Regions from separate parts of the Melaminivora sp. genome, predicted to be linked through region 3. Evidence: predicted binding sites of a transcription regulator. Region 3 holds the regulator's gene; each other region holds the start of a gene.
The links. The regulator FNR, encoded in region 3, switches genes on or off when oxygen is low (the NO sensors DNR and NnrR bind a similar motif). The targets are predictions, from matches to a motif close to TTGATNNNNATCAA.

Region 1: a site for FNR is predicted at 3,325-3,338, ahead of RT051_RS12255 (OmpW family outer membrane protein). Genes of this name have one in related genera too.
Region 2: a site for FNR is predicted at 2,935-2,948, ahead of RT051_RS12670 (cation-translocating P-type ATPase). Genes of this name have one in related genera too.

The regions. Positions count from the first base shown of each region.
Region 1 is NZ_DAMCAM010000061.1:5,064-12,734, reverse strand. It holds gene egtB (ergothioneine biosynthesis protein EgtB) at 1-1,256, opposite strand, end outside; gene egtD (L-histidine N(alpha)-methyltransferase) at 1,313-2,341, opposite strand; gene RT051_RS12255 (OmpW family outer membrane protein) at 2,623-3,246, opposite strand; gene RT051_RS12250 (DUF808 domain-containing protein) at 3,366-4,334, opposite strand; gene purL (phosphoribosylformylglycinamidine synthase) at 4,462-7,671, opposite strand, start outside.
Region 2 is NZ_DAMCAM010000067.1:6,930-14,600, reverse strand. It holds partial or broken gene RT051_RS12680 (cbb3-type cytochrome c oxidase subunit I) at 1-301, opposite strand, end outside; gene ccoS (cbb3-type cytochrome oxidase assembly protein CcoS) at 367-504, opposite strand; gene RT051_RS12670 (cation-translocating P-type ATPase) at 506-2,899, opposite strand; gene RT051_RS12665 (universal stress protein) at 3,025-3,468, shown strand; gene RT051_RS12660 (malonyl-CoA synthase) at 3,563-5,122, opposite strand; gene RT051_RS12655 (enoyl-CoA hydratase/isomerase family protein) at 5,151-5,987, opposite strand; gene RT051_RS12650 (malonyl-CoA decarboxylase) at 5,984-7,432, opposite strand; gene lgt (prolipoprotein diacylglyceryl transferase) at 7,539-7,671, opposite strand, start outside.
Region 3 is NZ_DAMCAM010000033.1:10,768-18,438, forward strand. It holds gene RT051_RS08895 (sulfite exporter TauE/SafE family protein) at 289-1,014, opposite strand; gene hemN (oxygen-independent coproporphyrinogen III oxidase) at 1,018-2,400, opposite strand; gene fnr (fumarate/nitrate reduction transcriptional regulator Fnr) at 2,591-3,319, shown strand; gene RT051_RS08910 (branched-chain amino acid ABC transporter substrate-binding protein) at 3,425-4,552, opposite strand; gene RT051_RS08915 (hypothetical protein) at 4,725-5,063, opposite strand; gene RT051_RS08920 (DNA polymerase III subunit chi) at 5,060-5,497, opposite strand; gene RT051_RS08925 (leucyl aminopeptidase) at 5,557-7,110, opposite strand; gene lptF (LPS export ABC transporter permease LptF) at 7,134-7,671, shown strand, end outside.

The DNA.
Region 1 (7,671 bases), on a different contig from region 3:
AAATTGCGGTAGCTCGCGCGCACATGCCCGGCCGGCGTGGCGCAGGAGCCGCCGCGCAGCACGTACTGGTTGACCATGAACTTGCCGTTGTACTCGCCCACGGCGCCGACGGCCGGGGCGAAGCCGGGGTAAGGCGCGTAGCTCGACTGCGTCCACTCCCAGACGTCGCCGAACATCTGCTGCAGGCCCGTGGCGTCCGCGCCGGCGGCCGCCGGCAGGGGGTGCAGCACGCCGGCATCGGCAAAGTGCCCGTCCGTCGTCCCCAGGCCAGCGGCCGCCACCTCCCATTCAGCCTCGGTCGGCAGGCGCGCGCCGGCCCAGCGCGCATAGGCGTCGGCCTCGTAGTACGACAGGTGCGCCACGGGCTGCGCGGGCGCCAGGGGCCGGGCCCCGGCCAGCGTGAACTCGCTCCAGCCCTGCGCGTCCTGGCGCCAGTACAGCGGATGCGCGATGTGCTGGCTGCGCAGCCAGTCCCAGCCCTCGGCCAGCCAGAGCGCCGGGTGGCGATAGCCGCCGTCCTCGATGAAGGCCAGGTATTGGGCGTTGTTCACCGGACGCGTGCCCAGCTCGCAGGGCTGCACATACACCGTGTGCCGGGGCAGCTCGTTGTCGAAGGCGAACCCGGCCCCGGCATGGCCGACCTGTGCCAGGCCGCCCTCGATGCGCTGCCACTGCTGCGCCGGCACCCCACCCTTGTGCAGGCCATCGCGCGCCAGCGCCTCGGGCAGCGCCGGGTGATAGGTGGGCCACCCGGGGTTGCACCACAACAGGTGCTTGATGTCGGTGACGATCAGCTCCTGGTGCTGCTGCTCGTGCTGCAGCCCGAGCTCCAGCAGCCTTGCCACGGGCCCGTCCGCCTCGATGCCCTCCAGCAGCCGCTCCATGCGCACGTCCACCTCGGCGCGCCAGGCGCGCACCGTCTCCAAGGCGGGGCGCGTGATCAGGCCACGCTGCGGGCGCGGGTGCTGCGGCCCCACGCCCTGGTAGTAGGAGTTGAAGAACACCCGGAAGGCGGGATCGAAAGGATGGAAGCCGGGCTCGTGCGGCTCCAGGATGAAAGTCTCGAAAAACCAGGTGGTGTGCGCCAGGTGCCACTTCACGGGGCTGGCATCGGGCATGGACTGCACGCAGCAATCCTCGGCCGACAGGGGCGCGGCCAGGCGCTCGGTGGCCGTGCGCACCTGCCGGTAGCGCTCCGCAAGGGACGGGCCCGGGGCTGCCGCCTGCGGCGGGACCGTAGAGGGTGTCGGACGCATGGGGGCCTCCTTGTCCGTGTCGTGTTGCATGCGTAAGCGCCGGGCTCGGGCCTCATTCAGGCCAGGGCATGGACCAGGGCGCACCAGCCGCGCTCGTCGAGCCAGGCGCGCGGCTGCCGAAAGCCCGCGCGTCCGAGCATGGCCATGAAGACCGGCAGCGGGTACTTGTAGCTGTTCTCGGTATGGATGCGCTCCCCGGCCGCGAAGTCGCGCCCGCCGCCCGGCCAGCGCACGCGTTGGGGCCTGCAGGCAGCCAGGTGCATTTCGATGCGCGATGCGCCCTCGTCGAAGAAGGCCACATGTCGCCACTGCCCGGGATCGAAGTCGCTGCCGATCAGGCGGTTGAGGTGCACGAGGGCATTGCGGTTGAAGGCGGCGGTGGTTCCCGAGGCATCGTCGTAGGCAGCCTGCAGCACGGCCACGTCCTTGGGCAGATCGATGCCCAGCAAGATCGCGCCGCCCGCGCCCGCTGCCAGGGCATGCATGGCGGCCAGCAACTGCTGCGCCGCTGGCGGATCGAAATTGCCGATGGACGAGCCGGGGTAGAAGACCAGGCGGCGCTCGGCGGGCAGGTCCCCCGGCAGCTTCATGCCTGCTGTCAGGTCGCCACCCACGGCGCGGGCGTCCAGGCCGGGCACGGCGCGGCGCAAATCCTCCACGGCGCCGTGCAAGTAGTCGGCCGAGATGTCGATGCCGACGAAGTGCGTGGCGTCCAGCAGTTGGCACAGGGCGCGCGCCTTCTCGCAGCTGCCGGCGCCCGGCTCGATCACCACCCGCCGGCTGCCGACCACGCGCGCAATGTCCTGCCCGTGGCGCTCGAAGATGGCGCGCTCGGTGCGCGTGGGGTAATACTCGGGCAGCCGGGTGATGGCCTCGAACAGCGCCGAGCCGCGCTGGTCGTAGAAATACTTGGGCGAGATGCGGGCCTGTGGGCGCAACAGCCCGTCGATGATCTGCAAGCGCTCTGCGGCCGGCGCGCAGCCGGGGGTGGGCGCTGCCTCATCCAGGCAGGCTGCGTGCGACCCCGGCAACGGGAAGGCGGCGACAGGGGATGGGCGCGGTTCGGCGGTCAGGGCTTCAGGCATAGGCAGACAGCCTAGGCCCGACCCGGCCTGCCTTCCGGAAGGCCTAGGCCAGCGCGTGGGGTAGGACGCCCGCGCAAACCTTCCAGTCCCTCTTGCCGGCTGCGTGACCCTGTGGCAGCCAGACGAGGGCAATGGCGTCTTTCAGCTGAAAATGGCCGGAAAGCGGTGCCAATCCTCGAGGGTTCGCTATGAAAATGGAAATAAAAAAAGCCGGCACCCATGGGCGCCGGCCAGTCTCACCATGAAGAATCGCAATAAATGACTGTCGTGTGACCGGTCGGTCAGAAGCGCCAGCCCAGGCCCACGCCGGCCAGCACCGGGTTGACCTTGAAGGTGCCTACCTTGGCGCCGTTGGAGTACACGTTGGTGTCGATGTACACCTTCTTGACGTCGAAGTTCAGGTACATGTTTTTGGACAGGGGGATGTCCACACCCACTTGCAGGGCGCCGCCCCAGCTGTTCTTGCTGACCGACGGGTTCAGGGCCGCCTGCACGGCAGGGTCGAACCGTACGCTGGAGAAACGTGTGTAGTTGATGCCGGCGCCCACATAGGGCTTGAAGCCGCCGAAGTTGGTGAAGTGGTACTGCGCCAGCAGCGTGGGCGGCAGGTGCTTGAGCGAGCCGATGTTGGTGCCGTTGGAGCGGATGTCGTGCTTCTGCGGGTAGGTCAGGATCAGCTCGGCGGCGATGTTGGGCGTGAAGAAATACGACACGTCCAGCTCGGGGATGACCTTGTTGTTGACCGACAGGTTCAGGTTGGGGTTGGTGCTGCCACCGTTGGCGCTGTCGAGGTTGACGGCGCGCACGCGCACCATCAGGGGGCCTTCGGAGCCGGTCTGCTGCGCAAAGGCAGCGCCCGAGGTCATTGCACAAACGGCGGCCAGGGCCAGCAGGGTCTTTTTCATAACAATCCAGAGGTGGGTGGGTTGACCGGGGACATCCCCCGTGGGCGCTATTAAAGCCTACTCACTGTAGGGCAAAGGTTGCCGCAGATCAAGAATTGCTGCGTTGCAACACTGCGCACTCAGGGCCTGCCGCGCAGGCGCTGTACCCCGCTCCACAGTTTCAGCACCACCGCCCCCACGGCCATGCCCACCAGCGCGTTGAGCAGATGCGGCAGCGCGAAGGCCCACAGCCGACCGAGAGGCCAGGCGGCCGCCGCCTGGCCTACCTGGTCGATGGCTATCGACAGCGGGGGGATGCCGTGCACCAGGATGCCCCCACCCACCAGGAACATGGCAATGGTGCCAGCCACCGTGAGACCCTTCATGAGACGCGGCGCGGCCGACACCAGCATGCGCCCCACCGCGCAGGCGGCACGGCTCTTCTTGCGCATCAGCCACAGACCGACGTCGTCGAGCTTCACGATGGCCGCCACCACGCCATAGACCCCCACGGTCATGAACAGGGCGATGGCCGAGAGCACGGCCACCTGCTGCGCGAAATCGGCCTGCGCGACCGTGCCCAGCGCAATGACGATGATCTCGGCCGAGAGGATGAAATCGGTGCGAATGGCGCCGCGGATCTTGGTTTTCTCCAGCCGTTGCAGCTCCGCCAGGGTCGGGGGCGCGCGCCCGTCACCCTCGGCCAGGCCGGCACGCTCGGGCTTGTCGTGGTGCAACAACTTTTCCATGCCCTCCAGCACCAGATAGGTGCCGCCCAGCATCAACAGGGGCGTGATGGCCCAGGGAATGAAAGCGCTGATGAGCAGCGCCGCCGGTACCAGGATGGCTTTGTTGACCAGCGAGCCGCGTGCCACTGCCCAGACCACGGGCAGCTCGCGCTCGGCGCGCACGCCGTTGACCTGCTCCGCGTTCACCGCCAGGTCGTCGCCAAGGACGCTGGCGGTCTTTTGCGCCGCCACCTTGGTCATGACCGAGACGTCATCGGCCATGGCCACGCTTTTGCGCGCGGCCAGCTTGGACATGAGCGCTACGTCGTCGAGCAGCGAGGCGATATCGTCGAGAAGGGTCAGGAGGCTGGCGCCGGCCATGGAGAACTCTGCAGGGATCGGAGATGGCCGACTGTGAATGCAAAAGGCTTGCAGCGCCTGTCGGACAAGCGCTGCAAGCCTCTGCCGCCGAAAGCGCAAGCAGCCGCTCAGGGCTGCCCGGCAGGCCTCATCCCACCCAGCGACGCGCGTTGCGCCACAGCCGCATCCAGGGGCTGTGCGCGCCCTGCCCGCCCGTGGCCGCCAGGTCGGTCCAGCTCATCTGGACGTTGCGAAACACCCGCTCAGGATGCGGCATCAGCGCCGTGAACCGCCCATCGGCCGTGGTCACGCCAGTCAGGCCACCGGCGCTGCCGTTGGGGTTGAACGGGTAGCGCTCGGTTGGCTGGCCCTGGTTGTCCACGTAGCGCAGCGCGCCCAGCGCACGCTCCGGGTTGCCGCGCCACTGGAAGTTGGCATGCCCCTCGCCGTGCGAAACCACGATGGGCAGGCGCGTGCCGGCCATGCCGGCAAAGAACAGGCTGGGGGAGTCGAGCACCTCGACCATGGACAGGCGCGCCTCGAAACGGTGGCTCTGGTTGGTGGTGAAGCGTGGCCAGTCCTCGGCGCCGGGGATGATGTCGGCCAGCTCGGCGAACATCTGGCAGCCGTTGCACACGCCCAGGCCGAAGGTGTCCGGGCGCGCGAAGAAGGCCTGGAACTGCGCCGACAGCTGCTCGTTAAAGGTGATGGAGCGCGCCCAGCCGATACCCGCGCCCAAGGTGTCGCCGTAGCTGAAGCCCCCGCAGGCGACGATGCCGGCGAACTGCGACAGCTCGGCCCGGCCGGCCTGCAGGTCGCTCATGTGCACGTCGAAGGCCTCGAAACCGGCCTCGGTGAAGGCGTAGGCCATCTCCACGTGCGAATTCACGCCCTGCTCGCGCAGCACGGCCACGCGCGGTCGCGCGGTATGCACGAAGGGCGCGGCCACGTCATCGAGCGGATCAAAGGTCAAGTGGACGTGCAGGCCGGGGTCGGCGGGGTCGCCCGCGGCGGCGTGCTCCTGGTCGGCACAGGCCGGGTTGTCGCGTTGCTGGCAGATCTTCCAGCTGACGGCGTCCCAGACCTGGTGCAGGTCGGACAAAGCAGCGCCGAAGAGCTTTTTCGCGTCGCGCCAGACCTGCAGCTCGCCCTTGCCCTCGGGCATGGCGCAGCTCTCGGGCCGCGTCTTGCCGACGAAGTGGCTGCAGGCGGCCAGGCCGTGCGTGCGCAGCACCTGCATGACCTGGTTGCGCTCGCAGGTGCGCACCTGCAGCACCACGCCCAGCTCCTCGTTGAACAGCGCGCGCAGGGTGAGCTCCTCGCGCCGGCCGCTGACCTGGCTGGCCCAGTTCTTGGCGTCGCCCGTCTCCATGCGGCTGTCGCTGATGCCGTCGCCCTCGGTGACCAGCATGTCGACGTTCAGCGCCACGCCCACGCGGCCGGCAAAGGCCATCTCGGCCACGGCCGCCAGCAGGCCGCCGTCGCTGCGGTCGTGGTAGGCAAGGACCAGGCCGGCCGCGCGCAGCGCGTTCACGGCATCGACCAGGGCCACCAGGTCCGGGGCGGAATCGAGATCGGGCACCTCACCGCCGTCCTGGCCCAGCACCTGCGCCAGGATGGAGCCGCCCATGCGCATGCGGCCGCGCGACAGGTCCACCAGCACCAGGGTGGAGTCGACCTCGGCCGCGTCGAGCTGCGGCGTGAGCGTGCCGCGCACATCGCTCAGCGTGGCGAACGCCGAGACGATCAGGCTTACCGGCGAGGTGACCTTGCGCTGCGCGCCCGCCTCGTCGGTCCACTGCGTGCGCATGGACAGGCTGTCCTTGCCCACGGGGATGGAGATGCCCAGCGCCGGGCACAGCTCCATGCCCACGGCCTTGACCGTCTCGTACAGCGCAGCGTCCTCGCCCGGCTCGCCGCAGGCGGCCATCCAGTTGGCCGACAGCTTGACGCGCGCAAGCTCGATGGGCGCGGCCAGCAGATTGGTGATGGCTTCCGCCACCGCCATGCGGCCGGATGCAGGCGCATCGAGCGCTGCCAGCGGCGTGCGCTCGCCCATGGCGAAGGCCTCGCCGGCAAAACCCGCGTAATCAGCCAGCGTCACCGCCACGTCGGCCACCGGCACCTGCCAGGGGCCGACCATCTGGTCGCGGTGCGTGAGCCCGCCGACGCTGCGGTCGCCGATGGTCACGAGAAAGCGCTTGCTCGCCACCGTGGGGTGCGCCAGCACGTCGATCACGGCCTGCTGCAGCGCCACACCGTCCACATCCAGGGGCTGGGCCTTACGCTGCACGCTGTGCACGTCGCGGTGCATGCGCGGCGGCTTGCCCAGCAGCACGTCCATGGGCATGTCCACCGCCAGTTCTTCACTCCCTCCCTCTCCGGGGGAGGGCTGGGGTGGGGGCATGCCACGCGCAGCACCCGCCGGCTGACCCCCATCCCCGCCTTCCCCCAAGGGGGGAAGGGGCAAGTCCACGTCGCCTACGACCAATTGCCGCTCCTCGGTCGCCACGCCGACCACGGCGAACGGGCAGCGCTCGCGCTCGCAGAACGCCGTGAACTGCGCCAGCGACTCGGGCGCAATCGCCAGCACGTAGCGCTCCTGGCTCTCGTTGCTCCATATTTCCCGGGGCGCCAGGCCCGATTCTTCCAGCGGCACGGCGCGCAGGTCGAAGCGCGCGCCGCGCCCGGCGTCGTTGACCAGCTCGGGGAAGGCGTTGGACAGGCCGCCCGCGCCCACGTCGTGGATGGCCAGGATGGGGTTGGCCGGGCCCTGTGCCCAGCAGTGATTGATGACCTCCTGCGCGCGCCGTTCGATCTCGGGGTTGCCGCGCTGCACCGAGTCAAAATCCAGCTCGGCCGCGTTGGTGCCGCTGGCCATGGAGCTGGCCGCGCCGCCGCCCATGCCGATGCGCATGCCGGGGCCGCCCAGCTGCACCAGCAGGGTGCCGGCGGGGAAGGCGATCTTCTGGGTCAGCCGCGCGTCGATGCTGCCCATCCCACCAGCGATCATGATGGGCTTGTGGTAGCCGCGCAGCACGCCGTCCACTTCCTGCTCGTACTCGCGGAAGTAGCCCGCAAGGTTGGGCCGACCGAACTCGTTGTTGAAGGCCGCGCCGCCCAGCGGGCCTTCGACCATGATCTGCAGCGGGCTGGCGATATGCGCCGGCCGCCCGACCTCGCTGCCCCACAGCCGCGAGACCGTGAAGCCCGTCAGGCCCGCCTTGGGCCTGGAGCCCCGGCCGGTGGCGCCCTCGTCGCGGATCTCACCGCCGGCGCCGGTCGATGCGCCCGGGAAGGGGGAGATGGCCGTGGGGTGGTTGTGCGTCTCCACCTTCATCAGCACGTGCTGCAGCAC
Region 2 (7,671 bases), on a different contig from region 3:
AGGTGAAGGCGGCCAGCTTGGGCAGGAACAGCCGCGTCTGGCAGGTGCGCTGCACCACCCAGTAGCTGGTGGCAAACAGGCCGCAGCCGCCGAAGGCGAAGATGACCGCGTTAGTGTGCAGCGGCCGCAGGCGCCCGTAGCTGAGCCACGGGATGCCGAAGTTCAATTCAGGCCAGGTCAGCTGGGCGGCGATGAACACCCCGACCAGCATGCCGACCACCCCCCACACGACCGACATGATCGTGAACTGGCGCACGACGGTATCGTCGTAATGCGCTATTTTCGTTTGTGCAGATTCCATCGGGCACCTCTTGTAATTGCAGCAAAAAGTTTCAGCCAGGCTCACCCTGGGGACGTTGACCGACGTCAACCATCCCGCAGAATGCGCTCTCCTTCCTGATCGACGTTCTCGAACTGCCCTCGATAGACCGCCCACCACAGCCCGGCCAGCACGAACAGCACGAGCACCACGGAAAGGGGAATCAGCAGGTAGAGAATGTCCATGTCACGCGATCTCCAGAGCCGGCGCGGCCAGCGCCGCCGCGCCGCCGTCGGGCGCCCCGGGGCTGCGCGCCAGGCGCGCGGCGTTGAGCACCACCAGCAGCGAGCTGAGCGCCATGCCCAGTCCTGCCAGCCATGCGGGCATGTAGCCGGCAAATGCCAGGGGCACGCCCAGGGCGTTGTAGCCGGCAGCCCACCACAGGTTCTGGCGCACGATGCGCAGGGTGCGCCGCGATAGCAGCAGCGCCTGCGCGACCAACCCGAGATTGTCGCCCATAACGACCAGATCGGACTTTGACTGGGCCAGGGGCACGGCCCGGCCAAAAGCAAAGGACACGTGCGCGCCCGCCAGCACCGGGCCGTCATTCAGGCCGTCGCCCACCATGGCCACCTGGCGGTGCTGGCGCTGCAAGGCCTGCAGGTGTTCGAGCTTGTCCTGGGGCGTGCAGCCGCCGCGCGCGGCGGAAATGCCGGCGCGCGCGGCAACCTGCCGCACGGCCTGGGGCCGGTCGCCGGACAGCAGTTCCACCTGCACGCCGGCCTCCTGCAGCTGCCGGACCACCTGTGCCGCCTCGGGCCGCAGCTCTTCGGCCAGGACAAAATGTCCCAGCTCCTCGACCCGTCCGTTGTGTTCGAGCGACAACAGCGCCTGTGCATCCCGCTGCGGCAGGCGGGTGTGCGCGGCCGAACCCAGGCGCAGCACGCCCTCCCCGCCACCGGGCAGGCTGACCGCGGCCTCCAGGCCCGCACCGGTGATCTCGCGCACGTCGCGCACGTTCCAGCCCTCAGGCGCTGCAAGGTCCTGCCCCTCGCGGGCCAGCGCGCGCGAGACCGGGTGCAGGGAATGGCTTGCGAGCCGTGCCGCGAGTGCCAGCGCGGACTCGCCCGTGAAGCCCGGGCCCGGGCGCACTTCCTGCAGCGACAGGCCGTCGCGGGTGAGCGTGCCGGTCTTGTCGAAGACCACCGTGTCCACCGCCGCCAGCGCCTCCAGGGCCTGCAGGTTGCGCACCAGCACGCCGCGCCGCGCCAGCGTGCCGGCGGAGGTCAGCATGGCCACCGGCGTGGCCAGCGACAGTGCGCACGGGCAGGTGACGATCAACACCGACACGGCCACCATGAGCGCCCGCGCCGGGTCGGTGGGCCACCACCACAGCACGGCCACGGCTGCCGCCAGCAACACGGCGACGAGGAAGGGCCGCGCCACGCGATCGGCCAGCTGTGCCAGCCGGGGTTTTTGCAGCGAGGCGCTCTCCATCAGCGCGACGATCTGGCCGAAGCGCGTCCCGGCGCCCAGCGCCTGCACCTCGACCTGCACGGCCGAGCGCAGGTTGTAGCTGCCGGCCGTGACGCTGGTGCCCAGCGGCTTGTCCACGGCGGTGGACTCACCGGTGAGCAGGGCCTCGTCGGCCTGCGTGCTGCCGGCCGCGATGCGCCCGTCCGCCGGAAAGGCCTCGCCGGGCAGCACCCGCACCACGTCGCCCACCTTCAGCCGGCGCGTGGACACGCGCTCGAAACCGCCATCGGCGCCGCGCCGCTCCACACTGTCAGGCAGCCGGTTCATGACCGCCTCCAGCGCGCCGGCGGTGCGGTCGCGCAGGCGCAGCTCCAGCCAGCGGCCGGTCAGCAGAAAGAACACGAACATGGTCAGCGAGTCGTAGTAGACCTCGCGCCCGAAGGGCCCCGTCGGGTCGAACGTGCCCGCCATGCTCACGACGAAGGCGATCAGCATGCCTGCGGCCACCGGCAGGTCCATGCTGACCCGGCGCTGGCGGATGTCGCGCAGCGCGCTGGTGAAGAACGGCCCGCAGGCAAACAGCACCACCGGCAGGCTGATGACCCAGGAAGCCCAGCGCAAGAGCTGCTCCATCTCCAGCGTCAGGTCGCCCGGCATGGCCTGGTAGGCCGGCCAGGCGTACATCATGACCTGCATCATGCAAAAGCCCGCCACCAGCCAGCGCCACAGTGCACGGCGGTGCTCGCGCTGGCGCTGCTCGCGGGCAAAGGCGTCCATGGCGGGCATGGCGTGGTAGCCGGCATGGCGTACGGCGTCCATCCAGCCGGACGGCAACACCTGCCCCGGGTGCCAGACCACGCGCGCGCGGCAGGTGGCGGCGCTCACGTCAGCCTCCTGCACGCCCGGCACGCGCCGCAGGGCTTCTTCGATGGTGAGGGCGCAGGCCGCGCAGTGCATGCCGCCGAGCACGACGTGGGACTCCCAGGCCGTCTCCTTGGGGGCGAGACCAGCCGCGTCCGCCACACCGTGGGGCCGGCCGAATGCGGACCATTCCTGGGGATCGTCCAGCAGCGCGAGGTCGCGTTCGGCGTGCCCGGGTGCGGCGTCCTCGCGCGCGGCAGGTGTGCCAGCGGGCGCGAACGGGCTGGACGGGAAAATTGACATGGAGCAAAGCCTAACTCCGGCGCAAGCCGGCAATATTGACTTGGATCAAGATACAAGGGGCGCCCGACATCCTATGCTCTCAAGCCTTTTCCATTCCCCGTGACCCCTCTCCGAGGAGCCCTTTCATGTACCAATGCATCCTGATCGCCACCGACGGCTCCGAATTGTCCGAAAAAGCCGTCGAGAGCGGGCTGGAACTGGCCCGACTCACGGGCGCCTCGGTCGTGGCGCTGAAGGTGGTGCCGCGCTATCCGCGCAGCTATTTCGAGGGCGGCGCGGCGGTGGACCCGACCGAGGTCAAGCGCGTCGAGGCGCAGTGGGGCGACGCGGCGCTGGGGCTGGTCAACGGCATCAAGCAGCGCGGCAAGGCCGCAGGCATCACGGTCAAGTCCGCCGTGGTCAAGTCCGATCTGATCGCCGAAGCCGTGCTGGCTGCCGCCAGGAAGCACGAGTGCGACCTGATCGTCATGGCGTCGCACGGGCGCAAGGGCCTCAAGCGCCTGCTGCTGGGCAGCGAGACGCAGCACGTGCTCACGCACTCGCACATCCCGGTGCTGGTGTTGCGCTGAGCAATGAAACTGGCGCTTTCCGGCGCCAGGCAAGGACGGGCAGCTCTGTATTTGGAAGCGTGGCAGCGGCTTGCGCGCCCTGCCCCGCTGCCGTTCAGGCGAACAGATCCTGGTGCTGCTCGCGCAGCAGGTTCTTCTGCACCTTGCCCATGGTGTTGCGCGGCAGCTCGGCGGCGAGAAAGCAGCGCTTGGGCACCTTGTAGCCGGCCAGTTGCTGCTTGAGCTGCAGCAGCAGCGCGTCGGGATCGGGCGCGGCGCCCGGGCGCGGCACGACGATGGCCACGCCGGCCTCGCCGAAATCGGGGTGCGGCACCCCGACCACGGCGCTCTCGGCCACGCCCGGCAGCTCGTTGAGCACACTCTCCACCTCGGCGGGATAGACGTTGTAGCCGCCGCTGATGATCAGGTCCTTGCTGCGGCCGATGATGGTCACGTAGCCGCGCTCGTCCTGCAGCCCCACGTCGCCCGTCCTGAACCAGCCGTCGGCCGTGAACTCTTCACGCGTTTTCTCGGGCATGCGCCAGTAGCCGGCGAAGACATTGGGCCCGCGCACCTGGATGTGGCCGGCCTCGCCCGCGGCCACCGGGGTGCCGCCGTCATCGACCACGCGCAGCCCCACGCCCGGCAGCGCAAAGCCCACCGTGGCGCCGCGCCGCTCGTCCTGGCCACCGTGGCGCTCGTCGGCCGTCCAGGGGTTGGAGGTGAGCATGATGGTCTCGCTCATGCCGTAGCGCTCCAGGATGGTGTGGCCGGTGCGCTCCTGCCACTGGCGGAAGGTCTCGATGAGCAGAGGTGCCGAGCCCGAGATGAACAGGCGCATGTGCCGCGCCGCCTCGCGCGTGAGCGCGGGGTCGGCCAGCATGCGCACGTACAGCGTCGGCACGCCCATGAAGACGGTGGCGCGCGGCAGGGCGTCGATGACGGCGCGCGGCTCGAAGCGCGGCAGCCAGATCATCTTGCTGCCGTTGATCAGCGCGCCATGGATGGCCACGAACAGGCCGTGCACATGGAAGATGGGCAAGGCGTGGACCAGCACGTCGCCCTCCCGCCAGCCCCAGTAGTCCTTGAGCACCAGGGCGTTGGACAGCAGGTTGCCGTGCGTGAGCATGGCGCCCTTGCTGCGCCCGGTGGTGCCGCTGGTGTAGAGGATGGCCGCCAGGTCCTGGGCGGTGCGGGCCACGGGCTCGTGCTCGTCGCCGAAGTGCGCCGCACGCTCCAGCAGGCTGCCGCTGCGGTCGTCGCCGAGCGTGAAGACGCTGTGCGCGCCACGCGCGAACGCGATGCGCGAGACCCAGCCGAAGTTGCCCGGCGTGCACACCACCACCGCCGGCTCGGCGTTGTCGATGAAGTACTCGATCTCGGCGCTCTTGTAGGCGGTGTTGAGCGGCAGGAAGACATGGCCCGCGCGCAGCGTGGCCAGGTACAGCAGCAGGGCCTCGACGGACTTTTCCACCTGCACGGCGACGCGGCTGCCCTTGGGCAGGGCCAGCGACTGCAGCAGGTTGGCGATGCGGGCGCTGGCGCGCTCCAGGTCGCGCCAGGTGTAGTTCAGCGATTCACCGTGCGGGCCGGTGGCCTCCACCGCCGTGCTGTCCAGGTCGGCCGGAAAGGCGGCGCGCAGGGCGCTGTAGAGGTTGAGCGAAGGCAGGGTCATGGCAGGGACGCGGAAAGAAAAGAAACCGTCAGAACACCGGCGCGCGCTTGGCAAGAAAGGCCGTGATGCCCTCGCGGTGCTCGGCGCTGTCGGCGTAGGCATACGGATCGGGCTCCGCCATACCCTGGTCTTCTTTTTCGATAGCACCGAGTCCAGCACCGGCACCGGAAAACGGCGATTTCATGGCAGACAGCGCGCGCAGCGTCTGCTTGTTCATGCGGGCCGCGCCAGGGGCCAGGCGGGCGATGCGCCGGGCGCTGGCCAGCGCCTCGGCGGCCAGCTGACCGGGCTGCGCCACGCGGCTGAGAAAGCCGCAGCCGAGCATCTGCGCGGCGTCGAAGGTGGCGGCCTCCAGCAACATCTGGCGCGCCACGGTCTCGCCCACGGCGCCGGCCACCAGCGCCGCCTCGCGCGGCGCCATCGGAAAGCCCAGCCGCGCGATGGGCGCGCCAAAGCGGGCGTCGGCGGCGGCGATGCGCAGGTCGCAGCAGCTGGCAATCTCCACCCCCGCGCCCATGCAGGCGCCGGCGATGGCCGCCACGATGGGCACATCGCACTGGCGCATGGCCGCCAGCCCGCCCCAGACGTCGCTTTCGTGAAAGTCGCGCAGCTCGGCGGGATCGAACCGGAAGGCCGGGTACTCCGAGATGTCGCCGCCGGCGCAGAAGGCACCGTCCGCGCCCTCGACCAGCACGCAGCGCGCAGCGGGGTCGGCCTGGATGCGCTCGAACACCGCCCGCAGCTCGCGCCACATGGCGCGCGTCATGGCGTTGAGCCGGCCTTCGTGGCGCAGCACCACGTGCACCAGGCCGGGCACGGCAGCGTCCGCGGCCGGCCAGTGCACCTCGATCCGTCCGCCGCTCATGGCTGGCGCGCCAGGCCCTCGACCTCGGCGGAGACGGGGATGCGGCCCTGCGCCAGCAGGGTGCGGTGGCGGTCCAGCCGCTTGGTGTCGTAGAGGTAGTTGACCATGAGGCCGAAAGACTGCTTCATGCCCTTGGCCGAGGGGTCGCCCGCCCAGTTGAGCCGCTCCACCCGCGCGCCGTTGCCCAGGTGAAAACGCGCCACCGGGTCGAGCGGCCTGCCGCTCTTGTCCAGCTCGCGCCCCAGGTAGCAGGCCGCGGCGCGCAGCAGGAACTGCGCCACGGGAGACTTGGGCGCCAGCTCGAGTGCCTGGTCGGCCGCCGCCAGCACATCGGCGATCTGCGGCTCGGCCGGCGCCTCGGGCAGTGCCCGGCCCAGCTCGGCGCGCTCCTTGTCGCCCATCCTGTCGATGCGCTCCGCCCCGTGTTTGGCCAGCCAGGCACGAAAGCCCGGGATGGGCGAGAGCGTGGCAAAGGTGCGCAGGCGCGGGAACTCGCCCGTGAGTGTCTCGGCCACGTGCTTGATCAGCGAGTCGCCGAAACTGACCCCGCGCAGGCCCGGCTGGGTGCTGCTGATGGAGTAGAAGATGGCGGTGGTCGCGCGCTTGAGGTCGGCCGGCGCGGCCGTTTCGTCCAGCAGCGGCGTGATGCTGGAGGAAATCTCGCCGACCAGCGCCACCTCCACGAAGATCAGCGGCTCATCGGGCATGCGCGGGTGGAAGAAGCCATAGCAGCGCCGGTCGCTGTCGAGGCGGTTCTTCAGGTCGGCCCAGCTCTTGATGTCGTGCACGGCCTCGTACTTGATGAGCTTTTCCAGCAGCGAGGCGGGCGAATCCCAGGACAGGCGGCGCAGCTCCAGGAAGGCCACGTCGAACCAGGTGGAAAACAGCTGCCCGAGCTCGGCGTCCAGCGGCACCAGGCGCTTGTCTCCACGCAGGCGCGGCAGCAGCTCGGCGCGCAGGTTGACCAGAAAACGCAGCCCCTCGGGGAACACGGCAAAGCGCTGCAGCAGCCGGGTGCGCCCCGACAGCAGCGCCCGGCGCAGGTGCGCCTCGGCCTGGGGCGCTTCCTCGGTGCCGGCAGCCTGCTCGTAGCGCTGCTGCGCGGCCTTGACCTGCGCGGCGTCGGGCACGAACTGCTCGCAGATCAGCAGCCACAGGTCGCGCCGCTCTTCCGGCTTGGCCTGGGCGTACCAGTCGGCCACGGCCTGCGCGTGCCGGCCGGCCTCGACCTCGCTGACCCGCTCGGCCGCCACGGCCTGCAGATCGTCCAGCAGGCGGCGCAGTGCGCGCGGCGGCAGGGCCTCGCCGGCGCGGCGCAGCGTGGCCTGCAGGCGCTCGTGGGTGTTGCGTTCGGGCGGTGACGCGGGGGCCGCCGCGGCCTTGTCGCCAGCGGCGGGGCGCAGGCGCGCCACGTTGCGGGATATCCAGGAAGAAGCTGCGTTCATCGTCTAGGGTTCAGGGCAGCAGCGCCGATCGGCGTGCCGCGGTGGTGGGCGGTTCAATCAAAAGGGTAGCAACAAGTGCTTATCTGGCAAGGACTTCGGGGCAATTTCATGCGAGCGCAGGCACGGGCTGGCGCTGCGCGCGGGCCCACATCCACAACCCCGCGGCAATCATGGGCAGGCACAGCCACTGGCCCATGCTCATGCCCAGGCTGAGCAGGCCCAGGAAGGCGTCGGGCTCG
Region 3 (7,671 bases):
CGCAACGCGCCTACAATGCACCTGTCTGCGATGCTGCCGGGCTTTATATTTCCTTGAACCAATGCTCTTGGAGCCCGGGCTTGGTACATCGCCTGGCAGGCGTGATCATCTCGCGTCAGATGAACCCAATGTCAGGTTGCCCTCGCCCACCTGAACCCCCGGTTCAGGATGCCGGTCCGGTGGCATTTGCAGACACCTTCTTTCGAGCGAAGCCGGGGCTCCCCGCCCTCCGCCTACCCCCCTCTCCCCTCTTCCCCCAGCTGTCACCGCCCGCCCCGGGGCAGGCGCTCAGGCGCACCAGGGCGCGGGCTGGCCGTGCATCACATCCATCCACAGCGCCCAGCCGCCGAGCACGCACAGCACGGCGCCTGCGGCACGCGAGCCGCTGGCCTGCTGCATCCGGTTGAGCCGCTGCCGCAGCCATTGCCAGGCCGCGGGGCCCGCCACCAGCCACAGGCCGCTGCCGATGCCAAACAGCACCATGCTGGCCGCGCCACGCGCCACGCTGCCGCTCAGGGCAGCGGTGAGCAGCGCGGTGTAAAGCAGCCCGCAGGGCAGCAATGCCCAGGCCATGCCGGTGAAAAACAGTCCGCCCGGGCGTGCCACCAGGGGCTGCACGCGCGCCCACACGGTGCGGCCGGCGCTCTCTATCCAGGCGGGCTGGCGTGCCTGCAGCAGCATCATGAGGCCCCAGGCGATGATGAGCACATGCGTCATGGTCCACAGCGGCCGCAGTGCGCTGCTGTGCTGGCCCAGCCAGGCCAGCTGGTCCATGGCGAAGGCTGCGGCACCACCGGCGGTGCCATAGCCCGCCAGGCGCCCGACGTGGAAGGCCAGCGTGCGGCCCAGCACCGGGCGGCGCGGCAGCCAGTGGATCACCTGAGGTTCGCCCGGGGCGGCAGGGCGTCCCCCTGCCCCTATCACTGCGCCGCAGGGCCCGGCGCACATGGCAAGGCAGTGCGTACCACCCACCAGGCCCATCAGGAAGACGGTGGACGCAAGCGTGAGGAACATGGATCAGATGATCCGGGAGAAGCGCGCGCGGTTCCGGTTGGCCTGCAGATATTTATCGAACGCCATGGCGACGCCGCGCACGAAGTACCAGCCCAGCTCGGTGACCTGCACGCCGTCGTCGGCCAGCTTGACCAGGCCCTGCCCGGCCATCTCCTCGAGTTGCTGCAGTTCGGGCTCGAAATAGCTGCGAAAGTCGATCAGCCAGGCGGCCTCCATGGGCTCGAACAGCACTTCGCCCTGGCACATCAGCGCCATGATGACCGAGCGGCGCACCAGGTCGTCCTTCGTCAGCGCCAGGCCACGCGCGATAGGGAGGCGCCCCTGGTTGATGGCATCGTAGTACTCGTCCAGCGTCTTGACGTTCTGGCTGTACGTGGCGCCGATGCGGCCGATGGCCGACACCCCCAGGCCGATCAGGTCGCAGTCCGGCTGGGTGCTGTAGCCCTGGAAGTTGCGGTGCAGCCGGCCCTGGCGCTTGGCCACCGCCAGCGAGTCCTGCGGCAGGGCGAAGTGGTCCATGCCCACATAGACATAGCCCGCGCCCTCGAACACCTCCAGGGCCTGCGCCAGCATGGAAAGCTTGGCCGAGGCCATGGGCAGCTCGGCCGTGATGATGCGCCGCTGCGCCTTGAAGCGCTCGGGCAGGTGGGCGTAGGCGTAGAGCGCGATGCGATCCGGCCGCAGCTCGGAGACCTGCCCCAGCGTGCGCTCGAATGATTCGGGCGTCTGCCGGGGCAGGCCGTAGATCAGGTCCACGTTCACGGACTCGAACCCCAGGCGGCGCGAGCTCTCGATGAGGGAGAACACCTGCTCGGCCGGCTGCACGCGGTGCACTGCCTTCTGCACTTCGGGGTCGAAGTCCTGCACGCCGAAGCTCAGGCGGTTGAAGCCGAGCTCGGCCAGCAGGGCCAGGCGCGACTCGTCCACGGTGCGCGGATCGACCTCGATGGAGTATTCGCCGCCCGGCACCAGCGTGAAGCTGCGCTTGAGCATGGCCATCAGCTCGCGCAGGCCTTCGTCGGACAGGAACGTGGGCGTGCCGCCGCCGAAATGCAGCTGGCTCACCTGCTGTCCCACGCCGCAGTGCGCGGTATGCAGGTCGATCTCGCGGCTCAGGTAGCGCAGATAGACCTCGGCGCGCTCGGGGTGGCGCGTGATGATCTTGTTGCACGCGCAGTAATAGCAGAGGGATTGGCAGAACGGAATGTGGACGTACAGCGACAGCGGCATCGCTTTGCCCACCGATCCCACCCGGCGCTGCTGCAGGGCCAGCACGTATTCCTCTTCGCCGAAGGCTTCCACGAAACGATCCGCCGTGGGGTAGGAGGTATAGCGTGGCCCTGGAACGTCGAAGCGTCGCAGCAGTTCGGTGGTGACAACGGTCATAGGGGGTAATTCCTCAGGGTGAGTCGGGCACTGTGCCCCAGCTGGCGCCCGAGCGTCCTTGATTTCGATCAAGAGGACCCAATGTCTGCGAAATGACAATTCGCCCTGGATCAAAGCACGTGCGCGTGCCTGCGACTTTCGCAGGCCTTGCAGCGTTCGGATGTAAGCTAGCGCCATGACCAGGGTACCCATGTCTCCCAACCTTCAAGCCATCAAGGTTGCTTGCTCCAACTGCAACCTGCGCGAGCTGTGCATGCCGGTGGGCCTGGACGAGCAGCAGCTCAAGCGCCTGGACGAGATCGTCGCCGTTCGGCGCAAGGTCAAGCGCGGCGGCAACCTGTTTCGCAATGGCGACCCTTTCACCTCGCTCTACGCCATCCGCACGGGCTTCTTCAAGACCTGCGTGGCCACCGAGGACGGGCGCGACCAGGTGACGGGATTCCAGATGGCCGGGGAGATCATCGGCCTGGACGGCATCGTCAACGACCACCATACCTGCGACGCGGTGGCGCTGGAGGACGCGGAGGTCTGCGTCATGCCCTTCGACCGGGTCGAGGAGCTCTCGCGCGAGATCAACGCCCTGCAGACGCATGTGCACAAGATCATGAGCCGCGAAATCGTGCGCGAGCACGGCGTCATGCTGCTGCTGGGCAGCATGCGTGCCGAAGAGCGGCTGGCGGCTTTCCTGCTGAACCTGGTACAGCGCCTGCACGCGCGTGGTTTTTCGCAGTCGGAGCTGGTCCTGCGCATGACGCGCGAGGAGATCGGCAGCTACCTGGGCCTGAAGCTTGAAACGGTGAGTCGCACTTTCTCGAAATTCGTCGAGGAAGGCATCGTCGAAGTCAAGCAGCGCCACGTGCGCATCATCGACACCAACGCCCTCAAGCGCATCGTCAACAGCCAGCAGGCCTGCCACTGACCCTCGGCCGGCGCTGCCCGGAACGCAAAAAGGCAATGCCTGCGCATTGCCTTTTTTTGCGTTTGCAGCCCGGGCGGCGCTGGCCGCCGGGGCTGCCGTTCCCGCTCAGTTGAGGGGGGTCTTCTTCCCGTCGGGATAGTGGTAGAGCGTGATCGCGGGGTTCTTCATCTCGCCATTGGACTCGAAGGCGATGTTGGCCGTCACACCCTTGTAACTGGACTTGAGCAACTCCGGGATGTAAACCTTCGGATCCCACGAGCCGGCGCGCTTCATGGCGTCGACCAGCAGCATGGTGGCGTCGTAGGTGTAGGGGCTGTAGATCTGGTACTGGCCAGGGTACTTGGCGTCGTACTTGGCCTTCCAGGCCATGCCGCCGGGCATCTTGGCCAGCGACGCGCCGCCTTCGGCGCACACCACGTTCGACAGGGTCTTGGCGCCCGCGGTCAGCTTGGCGATCTCGGTCGTGCACAGGCCGTCGCCACCGAAATACTTCACGTTGCCCATGCCGAGCTGCTCCATCTGCCGGAGCATGGGGCCGGCCTGCGGGTCCATGCCGCCGAAGAAGATGGCGTCCGGGTTCTTGGCCTTGATGGCCGTGAGGATGGCCATGAAGTCGGTGGCCTTGTCGGTGGTGAACTGCTCGTCGACCACCTTCATGCCCTTCTCGGCCGCCACCCGCTTGAACACGTTGGCCAGACCCTGGCCATAGGCCGTGCGGTCATCGACCACGGCCACCGTCTTGAGCTTGAGCGTGTCGCTGGCATAGGCCGCGACCCCCGCGCCCAGGGCGTTGTCGTTGGCGATGATGCGGAACGTGGTCTTGTAGCCGGGCTTGGTCAGGTTGGGGTTGGTGGCCGCGCCCGTGACGTGCGGGATGCCGCAGTCGTTGTAGACCTTGGCCGCGGGAATCGTGGTGCCCGAATTGAGGTGGCCCACCACGCCGGCGGCCTTGGCGTCGCACAGCTTCTGCGCCGCCGCCGTGCCCTGCTTGGGGTCGGCCGCGTCATCCTCGGCCAGCAGCTCGAACCTGACCTTCTTGCCGCCGATGGTCACGCCCTGGGCGTTGAGCTCCTCGATCGCCATGCGGGCGCCGTTCTCGTTGTCCTTGCCGTAGTGCGCCTGGGCCCCGGACACGGGCGCCACGTGACCGATTTTCACCACCTCTTGGGCGTGGGTCATGCCGGCGATGGCCGCAATGGCGGCCACCACGGTCAGTTTCAACTTCAATTGCATAGATGTCTCCGATCCTTCATTGCTGGAAGTGGCGTTGCGTGACAACGCGCAGAAACATATCGCAGTTCAAAACCGCCCACACTAGGGAACACGAGAAAATCACGCCGATACCACACCGGGATATACCCTGTCATCGCTTTGGAACGTGTTTCAGTGCCCGGCCAGCGCCGGTTCAGGGGCGGCAGTTTTTCGTCAATTCCTCGGCCACGGCTTCATAGACGGACTGGCGCACCACGGTCTCGACCTCCTCGCGCAGGCGCGTGCCGATGGAGCGCGTCTGCTCCTCGATGACCAGGGCGATGGCCTCGGCGAGCCTGTGCTCCAGGACCAGGTCCACGCGCTGCATCAGGCGGTGCACCATGTCCTCCTGCAGGCCGTCGGCTGCCACGGGCAGCTGCAGCGCCGCCGTGGCGGGGGCGGCCGGCGCGGGCGCGCCGTCCTCCGCCGGAAGATGCACCACCTCCGTGAGGGTGGGGACGAAGCGCGGCGGCGTGCGCGGTGGCTGGGTCATTCGCGCGCCCCGCCCACCAGGTCGTGGCGCACGATGGCAAAGCCGCCGGCCTGGTACTGGCGCCAGCGCTGGCGCGCCTGGGCACGCTCCTGCGGGTCGGCCTGCGGCACCACCTCGATCACGCGGGCGAACTCGGCAAAGCCCTCAGGCACGCCCTCGCCCGCGTTGATCAGCACCTGCCGGTGGCTGCACGCGAGTGGCGTCTCGGTGAGCAGCACCGGCGACGCTTCCACGACGTCGGCGGCAGCGTCTTCCAGACAGTGGGCGACGAAGTCGGAAGGCTCCAAAAACCATAGCATGCGATCAAGGCGCAGCAAGGCCTTTCGGTCTCCCGCGATGACAATCCGGGCATCCTGGCGCAGCGCCTTGCGGACCACGCGGCAGATGTGCCCGAACCTATCCGGTGCGTTGAAGTGGAACGCGATCTCGGTCATGTGCCTGGCTGGTGCCCGGGGGCCGGCGTGGGCAGGCCCGCTACGGGCATGGCAGCCCCTCAGCCTTTCGCCGCCCGGGGCGCGGCCTTGGGGGCGGACTTGGGAGCGGTCTTGGACCCTGCCTTGGCGGCAGCCTTGGGCGCGGCATGGGGCTGCGCCGCAGGCGCCTGGCCGGCCTGGGCGATCAGGTACTCCACGAGCAGCCCGACGGGCCGGCCGGTCGCGCCCTTGGCAGCGCCGCCCTTCCAGGCCGTGCCGGCAATGTCCAGGTGCGCCCACGGCAGGTCGCCGACGAAGCGCTGCAGGAACTTGGCCGCCGTCACCGAGCCGGCGGGCCGGCCCGCAACGTTGGCCACGTCGGCGAAATTGCTCTTGAGCCCCTCGCCGTACTCGTCGTCGAGTGGCATGCGCCAGCACGGGTCGAGCGCCGCCTCGCCGGCGCCCTGCAGCTCGGCGGCCAGGGCGTCCGACGTGGAGAACAGGCCGCTGCGCAGCCCACCCAGGGCGATCACGCAGGCGCCCGTGAGCGTGGCGATGTCGATCAATGCGCGCGGCTTGAAGCGCGCCGCGTAGGTCAGTGCGTCGCACAGCACCAGGCGGCCCTCGGCGTCGGTGTTGAGCACCTCGATGGTCTGCCCGCTCATGCTGGTGACCACGTCACCGGGCTTGAGCGCCCGGCCGTCGGGCATGTTCTCACACGCCGGGATGAGGCCCACGACGTTGATGGCGGGCTGCAGCTCGGCCAGGGCACGAAACACCCCCAGCACGCTGGCCGCGCCGCCCATGTCGAACTTCATCTCGTCCATCTCGGGCGCGGGCTTGAGCGAGATGCCGCCCGTGTCGAAGGTGATGCCCTTGCCAACCAGCACCACGGGCGCCTCGGCCTTGGCCGCGCCACCGTAGCGCAGCTCGATGAAGCGCAGGGGCTGCTCCGAGCCCTGCGCCACCGCGAGAAAGGCACCCATGCCCAGCTTGGCCACCTCCGCCGGGCCGCGTACCGTGCACTGGATGCCGGGCAGGTTGGCCAGCTCGCGCGCGGCGTCGGCCAGCAGGCTGGGCGTGGCGTGGTTGGCCGGGCGGTTGGCCCACTCGCGGGCGAACCCGATCCCGGTCGCAAGCGCCTGGCCGGTGGCGAACTCGCTGCGCGCCGCCGCGGCGTCGGCCATGCCCAGCAGCAGCGCGTCGGGCACATGGGTCTCGTTCTTGCTCTTGGTGGCCGAATACACATAGACCGCCTCGGCGGCGGCGCAAATCGTCGCCTGCACTGCCCCGGGGGCGGGCGTGCCCGCCAGCACCACGGCGGCCTTGCGCACCGCCGGCTGGCGCAGGGCCGCCGCCAATGCCAGCACCGCCTTGCGCGTCGCCTGCGCACCGCCGTCGCCGCAGCCGAGCATCAGCAGCCGACGCGCGGCCACGCCTTCGGGGGCATACAGCTGCAGCATCTTGCCGGGCTTGGTCTCCAGGTCCTGCTGCGAGAGTGCCCGTGCGATCAGTGCCCCCACGGCGCCCGCGTCCTGCGCGGGTGCGAAGCCCTCGGGGACCAGCACGGCCAGCAGATCGCACTTGTGCCGGGCCGCTGCCGGCAGGGTCAGGGACTTGAGTTCAAAGTTCATAATCGGCGTTTTCCTTCGAGACAATGTTATTCGATTCATCCATCCGCAAGGAGTTGGCGCGCTCCTTCGGCGCGACCCTGGTGGTGCTGGTCACCGTGGTCATGACCATGATGCTGATACGCACGCTGGGGCTGGCGTCGCGCGGTAGCGTGGGGCCGGCGGATGTGCTGCTGGTGATGGGCTTTACCGTGCTCGGGCAGCTGTCCACGCTACTGAGCCTGTGCCTGTTCATCGCGGTGGTGAGCGTGCTCTCGCGCATGTACCGCGACAGCGAGATGGCGATCTGGTTTTCCTCCGGCCAGGGCCTGGTCAGCCTGCTGCGCCCGCTGCTGCGCTTTGCCTGGCCGGTGCTCCTGGCCGTGGCCGCGCTGTCGCTGGTGGTCTGGCCCTGGGCCAACCGGCAGGTGCAGGAGATCCGCCAGCAGTACGAGCAGCGCAGCGACGTGGACCGCATCGCCCCGGGCGAATTTCAGGAGTCCGCGGGCGGCTCGCGCGTCTTGTTCATCGACAAGGACACGCCGGGCGAGGGCGCGGCAAGCAACGTCTTCGTCGTCACCACCG